Catenuloplanes niger: one gene and its partner. The protein of the gene in region 1 binds, or shares a complex with, the protein of each later gene. Links are inferred from orthologs where the notes say so. Each region holds a gene or a part of one and is shown on either strand. Other genes may lie near its edges.

What was found.
Region 2: the proteins of J2S44_RS19865 (region 1) and J2S44_RS28415 are in contact, whole or in part, in a solved structure (PDB 8BNU), measured with the Escherichia coli proteins. The link is inferred for Catenuloplanes niger from one-to-one orthologs.

What each region holds. Positions count from the first base shown.
Region 1 is NZ_JAVDYC010000001.1:4,493,826-4,499,721, forward strand. The notes cover bases 3,079-5,896. They hold J2S44_RS19865 (acetyl-CoA C-acetyltransferase), read left to right. Parts: upstream 3,079-3,753; coding sequence 3,754-5,040; downstream 5,041-5,896. Other genes in these bases: J2S44_RS19860 (3-oxoacyl-ACP reductase), read right to left, coding at 3,079-3,714; purB (adenylosuccinate lyase), read left to right, coding at 5,228-5,896. Outside these bases: J2S44_RS19845 (LOG family protein), read right to left, coding at 1-771; J2S44_RS19850 (DUF3151 domain-containing protein), read left to right, coding at 1,002-1,421; J2S44_RS19855 (MaoC family dehydratase), read right to left, coding at 1,475-2,278; more of J2S44_RS19860, read right to left, coding at 2,278-3,078.
Region 2 is NZ_JAVDYC010000001.1:6,386,230-6,392,274, forward strand. What follows is about bases 3,079-6,045. They hold J2S44_RS28415 (3-hydroxyacyl-CoA dehydrogenase NAD-binding domain-containing protein), read right to left. Parts: upstream 5,641-6,045; coding sequence 3,517-5,640; downstream 3,079-3,516. Other genes in these bases: J2S44_RS28410 (SitI3 family protein), read left to right, coding at 3,079-3,508; J2S44_RS28420 (acetyl-CoA C-acetyltransferase), read right to left, coding at 5,653-6,045. Also shown: J2S44_RS28385 (RNA polymerase sigma factor), read left to right, coding at 1-195; J2S44_RS28390 (glycoside hydrolase family 19 protein), read left to right, coding at 301-1,431; J2S44_RS28395 (hypothetical protein), read right to left, coding at 1,550-1,762; J2S44_RS28400 (hypothetical protein), read right to left, coding at 1,788-2,027; J2S44_RS42980 (CdiA C-terminal domain-containing protein), read left to right, coding at 2,197-3,021; more of J2S44_RS28410, read left to right, coding at 3,050-3,078. UniProt on the Escherichia coli protein: Catalyzes the formation of a hydroxyacyl-CoA by addition of water on enoyl-CoA. Also exhibits 3-hydroxyacyl-CoA epimerase and 3-hydroxyacyl-CoA dehydrogenase activities.

The DNA of each region.
Region 1 (5,896 bases):
CTTCTCCCGGACCGCGAGCGCGGCCTCGGTGAACGGGCCGTGATCCATGAAGTCCGGCGCGGTGGCCAGCGTGTCGATCGCCTCGGTCAGGTCCGCCTCGGGGCGGGTGGCGAGGTAGGCGCCGAGGTTCGCGGCCTCCATCACGCCGGGACCGCCGCCGGTGACGACCAGCCGGTCGCGCCGGGCCAGTTCCCGGCCGAGCGTGGCGGCCAGGCGGTAGGGGGCCGAGCCGCGCGCGACCGCGTGACCGCCCATCACGCCGACCACCGAGGCCGGGCCGTTCGCGGCGAGCCAGTCGTGCATGGCGTACGCGAGCGCGTTGTCGATGCCGTGGTCGTGCAGGCGCTGGGCGAGCGCCTCCCGGACCTCGGGCACCGCGCCACCGTTCGCCCGGAAGTGCCGGTAGACCACGGTGTCGTACATGCCGTCGAAGCCGTGCTCCGGGAACCCGGCGCAGATCTCCTCGGCCGTGTAGAGCCGGGCCGGATGCGTCGGGTAGGGCAGCTCGCGCAGCGCCGGCACCACGGACGCGCCGCGCCGGATCAGGTCCGCGGCCACGTCGGCGGACGCGAACCGGCAGCCCAGGAACAGCGTGCGGGTCAGCTCCACGCCGGAGAGATCCGGTGGGTCCTCGTCCAGCGCGAGCCCGAGCACCGCAAGGTGGGCGAGCGTTCCGGTGGCGAGGTGGCGGTCGAGCTCGGCGCGCGTCTCCACCTCCGACTCGGTGTGGTCGTGGAAATCGAGGACGTCACGCGGCGGAGGAGTCGGCACGTGCTCAAGTTTGTCGCATCCGCGCAACGAAGAGAGCCCGGCGGACGGCCGCCGGGCTCTCGACTTCCGGGTCCTGGGGAGGCTCCGGACCTCTGTTTGTAGTCGACCGGACGTTCCGCGGACACCGGCCGAGCGCGTGGAGGTTCGCGCCGCTCGCGTGACGAAACACTCAGCCGTTCAGCCAGGCCCGGTGCGCCGGGCCGCCGTGCCGGTCGGGGTTAGATGGACGCATGCAGAATCTGATGCCACAGCCGCCGGCCACGCTGCTGCCCGGCGACGACGAGGCGGCGGCCGCGCTGGCCGCGGCCGACAACGACGAGGCCTACGCGCAGGTGGCGGCCCGCTTCCCGACGAACAGCGCGGCCTGGGCCGCGCTCGCCAAGCGGGCGATCGACAACGGCCAGACCGTCGCCGGGTACGCGTACGCGCGCACCGGGTACCACCGGGGCCTGGACGCGCTGCGCCGCAACGGCTGGAAGGGCCACGGCCCGGTGCCGTGGTCGCACGAGCCGAACCGTGGCTTCCTCGGCTGCCTGCACGAGCTCGCCCGGGCCGCCGACGCGATCGGCGAGTCGGACGAGGCGGCGCGCTGCGCCCAGTTCCTCCGTGACTGCGACCCGGTCGCGGCGGACGCGCTCGCCGGAGCCTGAGCCGTCACCTCCGCCGTCCCCCGTGCCGTCCCGCGGCGCGGGGGACGCCCCGATCAGCTGGATCGGGCGGCGACGGTGCCGGTCAGGAAGGGTTTGCCGGACCGGGGCGCGGTCACGGCGAAGGCGCGCAGGTCGGTGCCGAACGCGACGGTCGCGGAGAGCGGCACCGGACGGCGGAACTCGGTCGTGACCACGCCGGTCGCCGGCAGCCGGCCCGCCACGGCGGACAGGCACCGGGCGAGGGTCCACATGCCGTGCGCGATCGGGCCCGGGAAGCCGAACGCACGCGCGCCGAGCCACGACGTGTGGATCGGGTTGTGGTCGCCGGAGACGGCCGCGTACTCCGGGCCGATCGACGGCGTCAGCCGCCACCGGGCGGACGGGGCCGGCAGTTCCGGGCCGCCCGCGGGATGCTCGCCCCGGCCCGGGCCGCGGCGCAGGTAGGCGGCGCGGGAACGCCAGGCGGTCTCGCCGTCGACCGTCACCGTGGTCTCGACGTCGAACTGCCGGCCGCGCGGATGATCACGCAGGTCGACCGCGCGAACCGAGAGGTCGAGGCGGTCGTCCGCGGTCAGCGGCCGCAGCACCTCGATCCGGTTCGTCACGTGCAGCAGCCCGACCGCCGGGAACGGGAACGCGCGATCCGTCATCAGCTCCATGGCCAGGTCGAAGGCCAGCACATGGGGGTACGTCAGGGGAAGCGCGTCGTCCAGCCGGAAGCCGCAGACCCGGTCGTACCGTGCGAGGTGCGCGCGGTCCACGGCGACGCCGGAGCGCGTCAGCGTCCGGGACGGCAGCCGGTCCGGGCGGGAACCGAGCGGCAGCAGGCCGAGGGCGGCGCGCAGGTAGACCGACATCAGGCGCCGATCAGGCTCTGACCGCAGACCCGCACCACGTTGCCGGTCACGCCGGACGACCCGGGCGACGCGAACCAGGCGATCGTCTCGGCCACGTCGACCGGCAGGCCGCCCTGGCTGAGACTGTTCAGCCGGCGGCTCGCCTCGCGCAACGGGACCGGCATCCTCGCGGTCATCGGCGTCTCGATGAAGCCGGGCGCGACCGCGTTGACCGTCACGCCGCGCGCGGCCAGCGTCGGCGCCAGCACCTGCACCAGCCCGATCACGCCGGCCTTGGACGCGGCGTAGTTCGCCTGGCCGCGGTTGCCGGCGATGCCGTTCATCGAGGAGACCTGGATCAGCCGGCCGCCGGCCGGGAGCAGCTCCAGGATCGCGTCGTTGATCCGTTCCTGGCTGGACAGGTTCACGTCGATCACGGAGTCCCACTGCTCCGCGGTCATCCGGCCGAGCGTGCGGTCCCGGGTGATGCCCGCGTTGTGCACCACCACGTCGACCCGGCCGTGCCGGTCACGGAGGTAGCCGGCCAGCCGATCCGGCGCGTCCGCGGCCGTCACGTCGAGCTGCAGCGCCTCGCCGCGGATCTCGTTGGCCAGCGCGGCCAGCGGCTCACCGGCGGCCGGCACGTCCAGCGCGATCACCCGGGCGCCGTCCCGGGCCAGCACCCGGGCGATGGCCGCGCCGATGCCCCGCGCCGCGCCGGTGACCAGCGCGACCCGGCCGGCCAGCGGCCGCTCCCAGTCCACCGGCGACCCGTCCTGAGCGGCGGGCGCGTCCTGAGCGGCGGGCCTGTCTTGAGCAGCGGGCTCGGCTGGAGCGGCGGGCTCGGTCGGTGCGGCGGTCACCGCCGGTCCGATGCGGATGACCTGGCCGGAGACGTACGCGGAGCGGCCGGAGAGCAGGAAGCGCAGGGTGGACTCCAGCGGCGCGTCCGGTGCGGCGTAGACCAGCTGGGCGGTGCTGCCCCGGCCGAACTCCTTGCCGATGCTGCGCACCAGGCCCTCCAGCGCGCGCTGCGCGATCGCCTCGCGCGGGGCGGCGCAGTCCTCCGGCGCGGTGCCGAGCACGATCACCCGGCCGGACGGCAGCAGCGTGCGGGCGTGGGCGTGGAAGAAGTCGTAGAGCGTGCGCAGCCGGTCCGAGGAGGTGACGCCGGTGGCGTCGAAGATCAGTGCGGCGAGCCGGCCGGGCGTCTCGGACGCGCCGGCCTCCACCGCGGCCGCGACCGGGTCGCGCAGCACGACGCCGGCCTCGTCGAGGATCTTGCGGATCGCCGGGGCGAGCCGGCCGCCGGGTGCCGCGTCGACCAGCACCGGGCCGGTGACCAGCGGATCTCCGGGGGAGTAGCGGCGCAGCGTGGTCGGCGCCGGCAGGCCGAGGCGCTTGACGAGCGCCTTGCCCGCGGCGGAGTTGGCGAAGGTCGCGTACCGGTCCACCATAGGCGTAGCCTACCCATCAGTAAGTCGGGAGGGAGAGTCGTGCAGCAGAGCATCCGCCGGGTCGCGATCCTGGGTGGCAACCGCATTCCGTTCGCCCGGTCGAACGGGCGGTACGCGCAGGCATCCAACCAGGACATGCTGACCGCCGCGCTGGACGGGCTGGTCGCCCGGTTCGGCCTGGCCGGCGAGGTGCTCGGCGAGGTCGTCGCCGGTGCCGTGCTCAAGCACTCCCGCGACTTCAACCTGACCCGCGAGGTGGTGCTCGGCTCCCAGCTGGACCCGCGCACCCCGGCGTACGACGTGCAGCAGGCCTGCGGCACCGGGCTGGAGGCGGCGATCCTGGTCGCCAACAAGATCGCGCTCGGGCAGATCGAGGTCGGGGTGGCCGGTGGCGTGGACACCACGTCGGACGCGCCGCTCGCGCTGAACGAGGACTTCCGTCGCGCGCTGCTGGAGCTGAACACCGCGCGCACGCTCGGCGCCCGGCTCCGGGCCGCCACGAAGCTGCGCCCGGTGCAGCCGTTCAAGCCGGAGATGCCGCGCAACGCGGAACCGCGGACCGGACTGTCCATGGGCGAGCACGCGGCGCGCACCGCGGAGACCTGGGAGATCAGCCGGGAGGATCAGGACGAGCTCGCGCTGCGCTCGCATCAGAACCTGGCCGCGGCGTACGAGCGAGGGTTCTTCGACGATCTGGTCACGCCCTATCTGGGGCTGCACCGCGACCAGAACCTGCGGGCGGACACGTCGGCGGAGAAGCTGGCCCGGCTCAAGCCGGTCTTCGGCACCGCGGGCGCGCACCCGACGATGACCGCGGGCAACTCGTCGCCGCTGACCGACGGCGCGTCGACGGTGCTGCTCGCATCCGAGGAGTGGGCGGCAGCGCACAATCTTCCCGTTCTGGCCTATCTTGGCGACAGCCAGACCGCGGGCGTGGACTTCGTGCACGGCGACGAGGGACTGCTGATGGCGCCGGCCTACGCGGTGCCGCGGCTGCTCGCCCGCAACGGGCTCACGCTGCGGGACTTCGACTACTACGAGATCCACGAGGCGTTCGCGTCCCAGGTGCTCGCCACGCTGAAGGCCTGGGAGTCGCCGGAGTTCTGCAAGGAGCGGCTCGGCCTGGAGGCGCCGCTCGGCGCGATCGACCGGAGCCGGCTGAACGTGAACGGTTCGTCGCTGGCGGCCGGGCATCCGTTCGCGGCGACCGGTGGCCGGATCGTCGCCACGCTCGCCAAGCTGCTGAGCGCGCGCCCGGCGGGCCGCGGGCTGATCTCCATCTGCGCGGCCGGTGGGCTCGGCGTGGTCGCGATCGTCGAACGGTGAATTAGTTCACGGCCACGCGCGCCAACCGTTTCGGAACGAGTGCGCTCAGCACCGTACCGGCGAGGGATTTTGATCTTGAAATAGCGACCCATGGATCTTGTCGGACGGGCGGCCGGGCGGAGACGCAGGGCGAACGTGAGACACTTCGGCCGTGACTTCCCTCCCCGACACCCCCGAGCGCCCGCGCATCCCGAACGTTCTCGCCGGGCGGTACGCCTCGACCGAGCTGCTCGCGATCTGGTCACCGGAAGAGAAGATCCGCATGGAGCGGCGGCTCTGGGTCGCCGTGCTCCGCGCGCAGCGTGACCTCGGGATCGCGCTGCCCGAAGGCGTGATCGAGTCCTACGAGGCCGTGCTCGACCGGGTCAACCTGGAGTCGATCGCGGCCCGGGAGCGGATCACCCGGCACGACGTCAAGGCCCGGATCGAGGAGTTCAGCGCGCTCGCCGGGCACGAGCACGTGCACAAGGGCATGACCTCGCGCGACCTCACGGAGAACGTCGAGCAGCTGCAGATCCGCGCGTCGCTGGTGCTGATCCGCGATCGCGTGGTCGCGACGCTGGCCCGCCTGTCCCGGCTCGCGATCGAGCACTCCGACCTGGTGATGACCGGCCGGTCGCACAACGTGGCGGCGCAGGCCACCACGCTCGGCAAGCGGTTCGCGTCCGCGGCCGAGGAGCTGCTGATCGCGTACGAGCGGATCGACGACCTGATCCGCCGCTACCCGCTGCGCGGCATCAAGGGCCCGGTCGGCACCGCCGCGGACCAGCTCGACCTGTTCGACGGCGACGCGGACAAGGTGGCCGAGCTGGAGCGGCGGGTCGCCCGGCACCTCGGCTTCGAGCGCGTGCTGGAC
Region 2 (6,045 bases), 1.9 Mb from region 1 along the record:
GCGACGCTCGACGCGCTGGCCGACGATCCGCTGCTGGCCCGCGGGCACCGGCTGCCCGCGGCCCGGGCGCATCTGCTGGAGATGGCCGGTGCCCGCGCGGAGGCGATCGCCGCCTATCGCACGGCGGCGGCGCGGACGGCCAGCGTGCCGGAGCGCAACTACCTCACGCTGCGTGCTGCCAGGCTCGCCGAATGAACTATAAGGATCATTTACCGTTCCTTTAGCCCGCCGCTGAAGACGCCGCTGACACGATCATCCGGTCCTCGGATACCCGGTTGTGCGGAATGGGAGTGGTGCGCGGTGAAGCTTCGAGTCGTCGCTACGGTACTGGCGATCGCGGGGGCGGGTACCGCCGCCGCGATCCTGCCGATGACCATGGCCTCGGCGGCCGAGTGCGCCAGCCCGTACAGCGCGTCCGCGGTGTACTGGGGCGGTAACACGGCGTCGTTCGGCGGCCACAACTGGCGGGCCAAGTGGTGGACGCAGGGTGAGCAGCCGAGCGCGGCCGGCACGGGGGTGTGGGAGGACCAGGGGGCGTGCGGCTCCGGTTCCGGCTCGGGCGGTTCGGGCGGCTCCGGTTCCGGCTCCGGTGGTGGGGCGACGACGGCCTGTAACCACCCGGCGTGGCAGGCCGGTAAGTCCTATGTGACCGGAAATATCGTGAAGTACACGGACGGTAAGTACTACATAGCCGAGCACGACAACCCGGGGTACGACCCGATCATCAGCACCTGGTTCTGGGAGCCGTACGCCTGCACCGGTGGCGGCACGCAGCCGACCCCGCCGGCGCCGACCGGTGGCACCAACCCGTCCGGGTTCGTGGTCTCCGAGGCCCAGTTCAACCAGATGTTCCCGGCGCGGAACCAGTTCTACACGTACGCCGGCCTGGTCCAGGCGCTCTCCGCGTACCCCGCGTTCGCCGGCACCGGCAGCGACACCGTGCGCAAGCAGGAGGCCGCAGCGTTCCTCGCCAACATCAACCACGAGACCGGCGGGCTGGTGCACATCGTCGAGCAGAACACGGCGAACTACCCGCACTACTGCGACCCCGCCCAGCCGTACGGGTGCCCGGCCGGCCAGGCCGCGTACTACGGTCGCGGGCCGATCCAGCTGAGCTGGAACTTCAACTACAAGGCCGCGGGTGACGCGCTCGGCATCGACCTGCTGCGCAACCCGAACCTGGTGCAGAACGACGCGGCCGTCGCCTGGAAGACCGGCATCTGGTACTGGATGACGCAGACCGGCCCCGGCACGGTGACCGGCCACAACGCGATGGTGAACGGGCGCGGCTTCGGCGAGTCGATCCGCAGCATCAACGGCGCGATCGAGTGCAACGGGGGCAACCCGGCCCAGGTGCAGAGCCGGGTCGCGGCGTACCAGAAGTTCGCCGGCATCCTCGGCGTGACACCGGGCGCGAACCTCAGCTGCTGACCTCCGTCGTAGACAAGGCCGGTGCCGCCCGTCGCGGCACCGGCCTCTCTGTTCCGTGTTGCCCCGGGTACGGCGTGAGCGCGTCCCTTGCCTGTCAGACGATCAGGCGGCGCCGGTCTTACGCCGATTCCTTCCGCAAAGTCAGCCGTAGCCCGATCGTGCCGTACCGCTCGATCCGGATGTCCGTGAATTCGCCCTTCCGTGCCCGGTCGGTCAACTGCTCCGGCGCATGCGCCCGGTGACGCAGCCGGCCCAGCGTCACGTCGTCCGGATGCAGCACACCGGCCAGCACCGCCTCGAACCGCGCCGGATCCCGCCCCTGCTTCCGCACCCGGTCGGTGAGCTCCGCGCGCCCGTCAACCGTGATCGCGTAGCTGCTCCGCTCCGGTCCGGCCGCCGCCCGTCCCGGTCCGTCCGGTCGCCGCGATCAGCCCGTGCTTCTCCAGGGCCCCGATCATGGTGTAGAGCGACCCCCACTTGATCGCCAGGTCGCGCTCCCTGTTGGTGCGCTTCAAAGCGGTGGCGAGCTGGTAGGGATGCATGGACGTGCCCGGCGCGAGCATTACCAGCACCCCAGGCTCCAGCAGATTTCTCACCGGCCTCCGCCGCGCCACCGCTTCACCTCGCGTCCGGATACTCGCCCACGCGTATATGGCGCTGGTCAAGGCCACTCGGCCGACCGGGCGAGCCGCGAACAGAACGTGGGGCTCGTACTACCCTCGGTGGTCTAGATCTCCACGACAGCACTGGGGCGAGGTGACTCCCTTGGCGCGGCCCAGAGGACCGGGGGACAGCGGCGGTACGCCACCGACCAACAGTGACGGTGACGGTACGACTCCGCGTCATCGATCCAGCAGTACATCCGCGGGAAGCGTTGCCGACGGCCAGCGGATCGCGGCGGAGGAGGCGCACGCCGGACGTGCGCCCGGATCGCGGACCGGAACCGGCTGGCCGGACGGAGCCGGTGGCACCGCCGGCTCGGGCACCGCGGGCTCGGGCACCGATGGCGCCGGCACCGGGTGGCCGGAAGGTGACGGGCGTGGCGAGCCGGCGGACGGCGCCGACAGCGACCCTGTCGGTGAGCAGGACTCGTCCGGAGACCGAGACAATCTCCTCACACAGCCGACCGGTGAGGAGGGCGGCGAGCCGTCGGGCCGGCCGACCCGGATCAACCCGAGGGACGACTACCCGACCCGCCGATCCCTGGAGATGGAAAACTCGGCGGCCGCTCGGCTCGCCGCGGAAGGCTATCGGGTCGAACAGAACCCGTCCCCTCAGGATGTCGCTCAAGCCCGGCAGAACGCCGGTGATGCGGGGCTACCGCAGAAGAGGCCGGACTATCTGATCGAGGGCCGGGTGTTCGACGCATACTCGCCGACCGCTTCGGACAAGGCGGTGCACTACCTCGCCGACGAGGTGCAGGCCAAGATCGTGAAGGGCCAGACGCAGCGGGTGGTGGTCAACCTGGAGGATTGGCGTGGAGACGTGGACGCATTGCGGAGGCACTTCCACGACTCGCCGGTGCCGAACCTCAAGGAACTGAAGATCATCACGCCGGAGGGCGGCATCATCCAGGTTGTTCCCGAGTAATCCAGTCCTGAGAGGAGAGCGCCCAGACATGGGAATCGAGTATCGGCTGACCCTGGCCGGAGCCGTCCCCGCCGACGAGGTGGCGATGAGGGCGATGCCGGATGTGGCGGACCGGCCGGCCGGCAGTCCGACATTGCTGTCGGCGGATCTGTACGACAGCCACGGCTTCTTCCTCACCATCGTGCCGAGGCAGCGCGGTTCGGTGGCCGCAGAGGCCGACGACGGCATGTGGACGTGGGACCTCGCGGAGAACGTCATGGTCAGCTTCGACATGGATAAGTTCGACGAGGTTGAGCAGAGTGAGCGTGCGCTCGCCGCCATGCTGGTCGTGGTGGGCCGGGTGCTGGCCGGTGGGGACGAGGACGCCGCGTTGACGCTGAACGGTGACGTGCTGCTGCTGACCCGGCTCGGCGGTGTCCAGGCGAAACACCGCCGTGCAGTGTGGTGGGAGCACCACGCGGCCCTCGGCGACATCATCCAGGGCTGAGTCGCGCCCTACTCGAAGCGCTCGCCCCGTTCCGCCTTACGGAGGAGCAGGGGTGGGGGAGTGAAGCGGGGGCCGTAGCGGTCGGCGAGCTGGTGGGCGCGGGTGATGAAGCCGGGGAGGCCGCCGGGGTACTGATTGATGTACTGGAGGACGCCGCCGGTCCAGCCGGGGTAGCCGATGCCGAGGATGGAGCCGATGTTGGCGTCGGCGACGGAGGTGAGGACGCCCTCGTCGAGGCAGCGGACGGACTCGACGGCCTCGATGAAGAGCAGGCGTTCCCGCAGGTCCTCGAACGGGATCGCGGACTCGCGCTTCGCGAAGCGGGCCAGGCCGGGCCAGAGGCGGGTGCGGGTGCCGTCCTCGTAGTCGTAGAAGCCGGCGCCGCCGGAGCGGCCGGTGCGGCCGGCGTCGACGAGGTGGTCGATGACGGCGTCGGCCGGGTGCGGGGTCCAGGCGTCGCCGGCCGCGGCCGCGGTCTCCTTGCGGATCTTCTGCGGGAGCGTGAGGGTGAGCTCGTCCATCAGCTGGAGCACCGGCGCGGGGTAGCCGGCCTGGCTGCTGGCCTGCTCGATGGACGGCGCGGGCACACCCTCGGCGAGCATGGCGACGCCCTCGTTGGTGAACGTGCCGATCACCCGGCTGGTGAAGAACCCGCGGCTGTCGTTGACCACGATCGGCGTCTTGCGCAGCCGCCGGACGACCGCGAGCGCGCGGCGCAGCGTCTCGTCGCTGGTGCGCTCGCCGCGGATCACCTCGACCAGCGGCATCCGGTCGACCGGGGAGAAGAAGTGCAGCCCGCCGAAGCCGGCCTGACGGCGCACGCCCTCGGCCAGCATCGTGATCGGCAGCGTCGACGTGTTGGAGCAGAGCAGCGCGTCCGGCGCGACCAGGTCCTCGATCTCGGCGAAGACCTTGTGCTTGAGCGCCGGGTCCTCGAACACCGCCTCGATCACCAGGTCCACGCCGGCCAGCGCGGCCGGGTCGTCGGCCGGGGAGATGCGGGCGAGCAACTCGGTGCCGGCCGCCTCGGTCAGCCGGCCCCGGGAGACGGCCTTCGCCACCAGGCGCTGGGAGTAGCCGAGACCGCGGGTGGCGGCCGCCAGGGAGACGTCCTTGAGCACCACGTCGAGTCCGGCCTTGGCGCAGACGTACGCGATCGCGGCGCCCATCATGCCGGCGCCGAGCACTCCGACCCGGTGGAACGGCGGGACGTCGCCGATGTCGCGCGCGTTCGCCGCGTTCAGGTCGAAGAAGAACGCTCCGATCATGTTCTTCGCGATCTGGCCGGTGACCAGCTCCACGAAGTACCGATTCTCGATCGTGAACGCGGTGTCGATGTCGACCTGGGCGCCCTCGACCGCGGCCGCGAGGATGTTGCGCGGTGCGGGGTACGGCGCGTTCTTCAGCTCCTTGCGCAGGTTGGCCGGGAACGCGGGCAGCATCGCGGCCAGCGCGGGCGTGGCCGGCGTACCCCCGGGGATGCGGTAGCCCTTGACGTCCCACGGCTGGGCCGCGCCGGGATTCGCCCGGATCCACTCGCGTGCGGCGGGCAGCAGACCGTCGGCGGACGGGACGAGCGCGGAGATCAGGCCGAGGTCGCGGGCCGCGGCGGCGCGGTGCCGCTGACCGCGCAGCAGCACCTGGGTGAGCGCGGTGACCAGGCCGAGCATCCGCACGGTGCGGACCACGCCGCCGGCGCCGGGCAGCAGGCCGAGCGTCACCTCGGGGAAGCCGACCTCGAGCTTCGGGTCGTCGACCGCGATCCGGTGGTGGCAGGCGAGCGCCAGCTCCAGGCCGCCGCCGAGCGCGGACCCGTTGAGCGCGGCGACGACCGGCCGGCCGAGCGTCTCCAGCCGGCGGAACTGCGCCTTCACGGTCGCGGCGCGCGCGAACGACTCGGCGCCCTGATCCGGCCCGGGCGTGCGGAGCGAGTCGAGGTCGCCGCCGGCGAAGAACGACTTCTTCGCGGACACGAAGACCACGCCGGTGATCGAGTCGCGCTCCGCCTCCAGCCGGGTGACGGTCTCCTCCATGCTGCGCACGTAGGCGGCGGTCATGGTGTTGGCGGCGCGGGTCGGGTCGTCCAGCGTGAGCACGACGATGCCGTCGTCCTCGCGGTCCCAGCGGATCATTCTCAACCTCCGTCAGAGACGCTCGACGATCGTGGCGATGCCCATGCCGCCGCCGATGCAGAGCGTGGCCAGGCCGTATCGCCCGCCGCGCCGCTCCAGCTCGTCGACGAGCGTGCCGAGGATCATCGCGCCGGTCGCACCGAGCGGGTGGCCCATGGCGATCGCCCCGCCGTTGACGTTGACGATCTCCGGGTCGAGCTTCATGTCGTCGATGTAGTGCAGGACCACGGCGGCGAACGCTTCGTTGATCTCGACCAGGTCGAGGTCGTCGACGGTCAGGCCGGCCCGGTCGAGCGCCTTGCGGGACGCCGGCGCGGGGCCGGTCAGCATGATGGTCGGGTCGGCGCCGCTGAGCGCGGCGGAGACGATGCGCGCCCGCGGGGCCATGCCGGCCGCCTCGCCCGC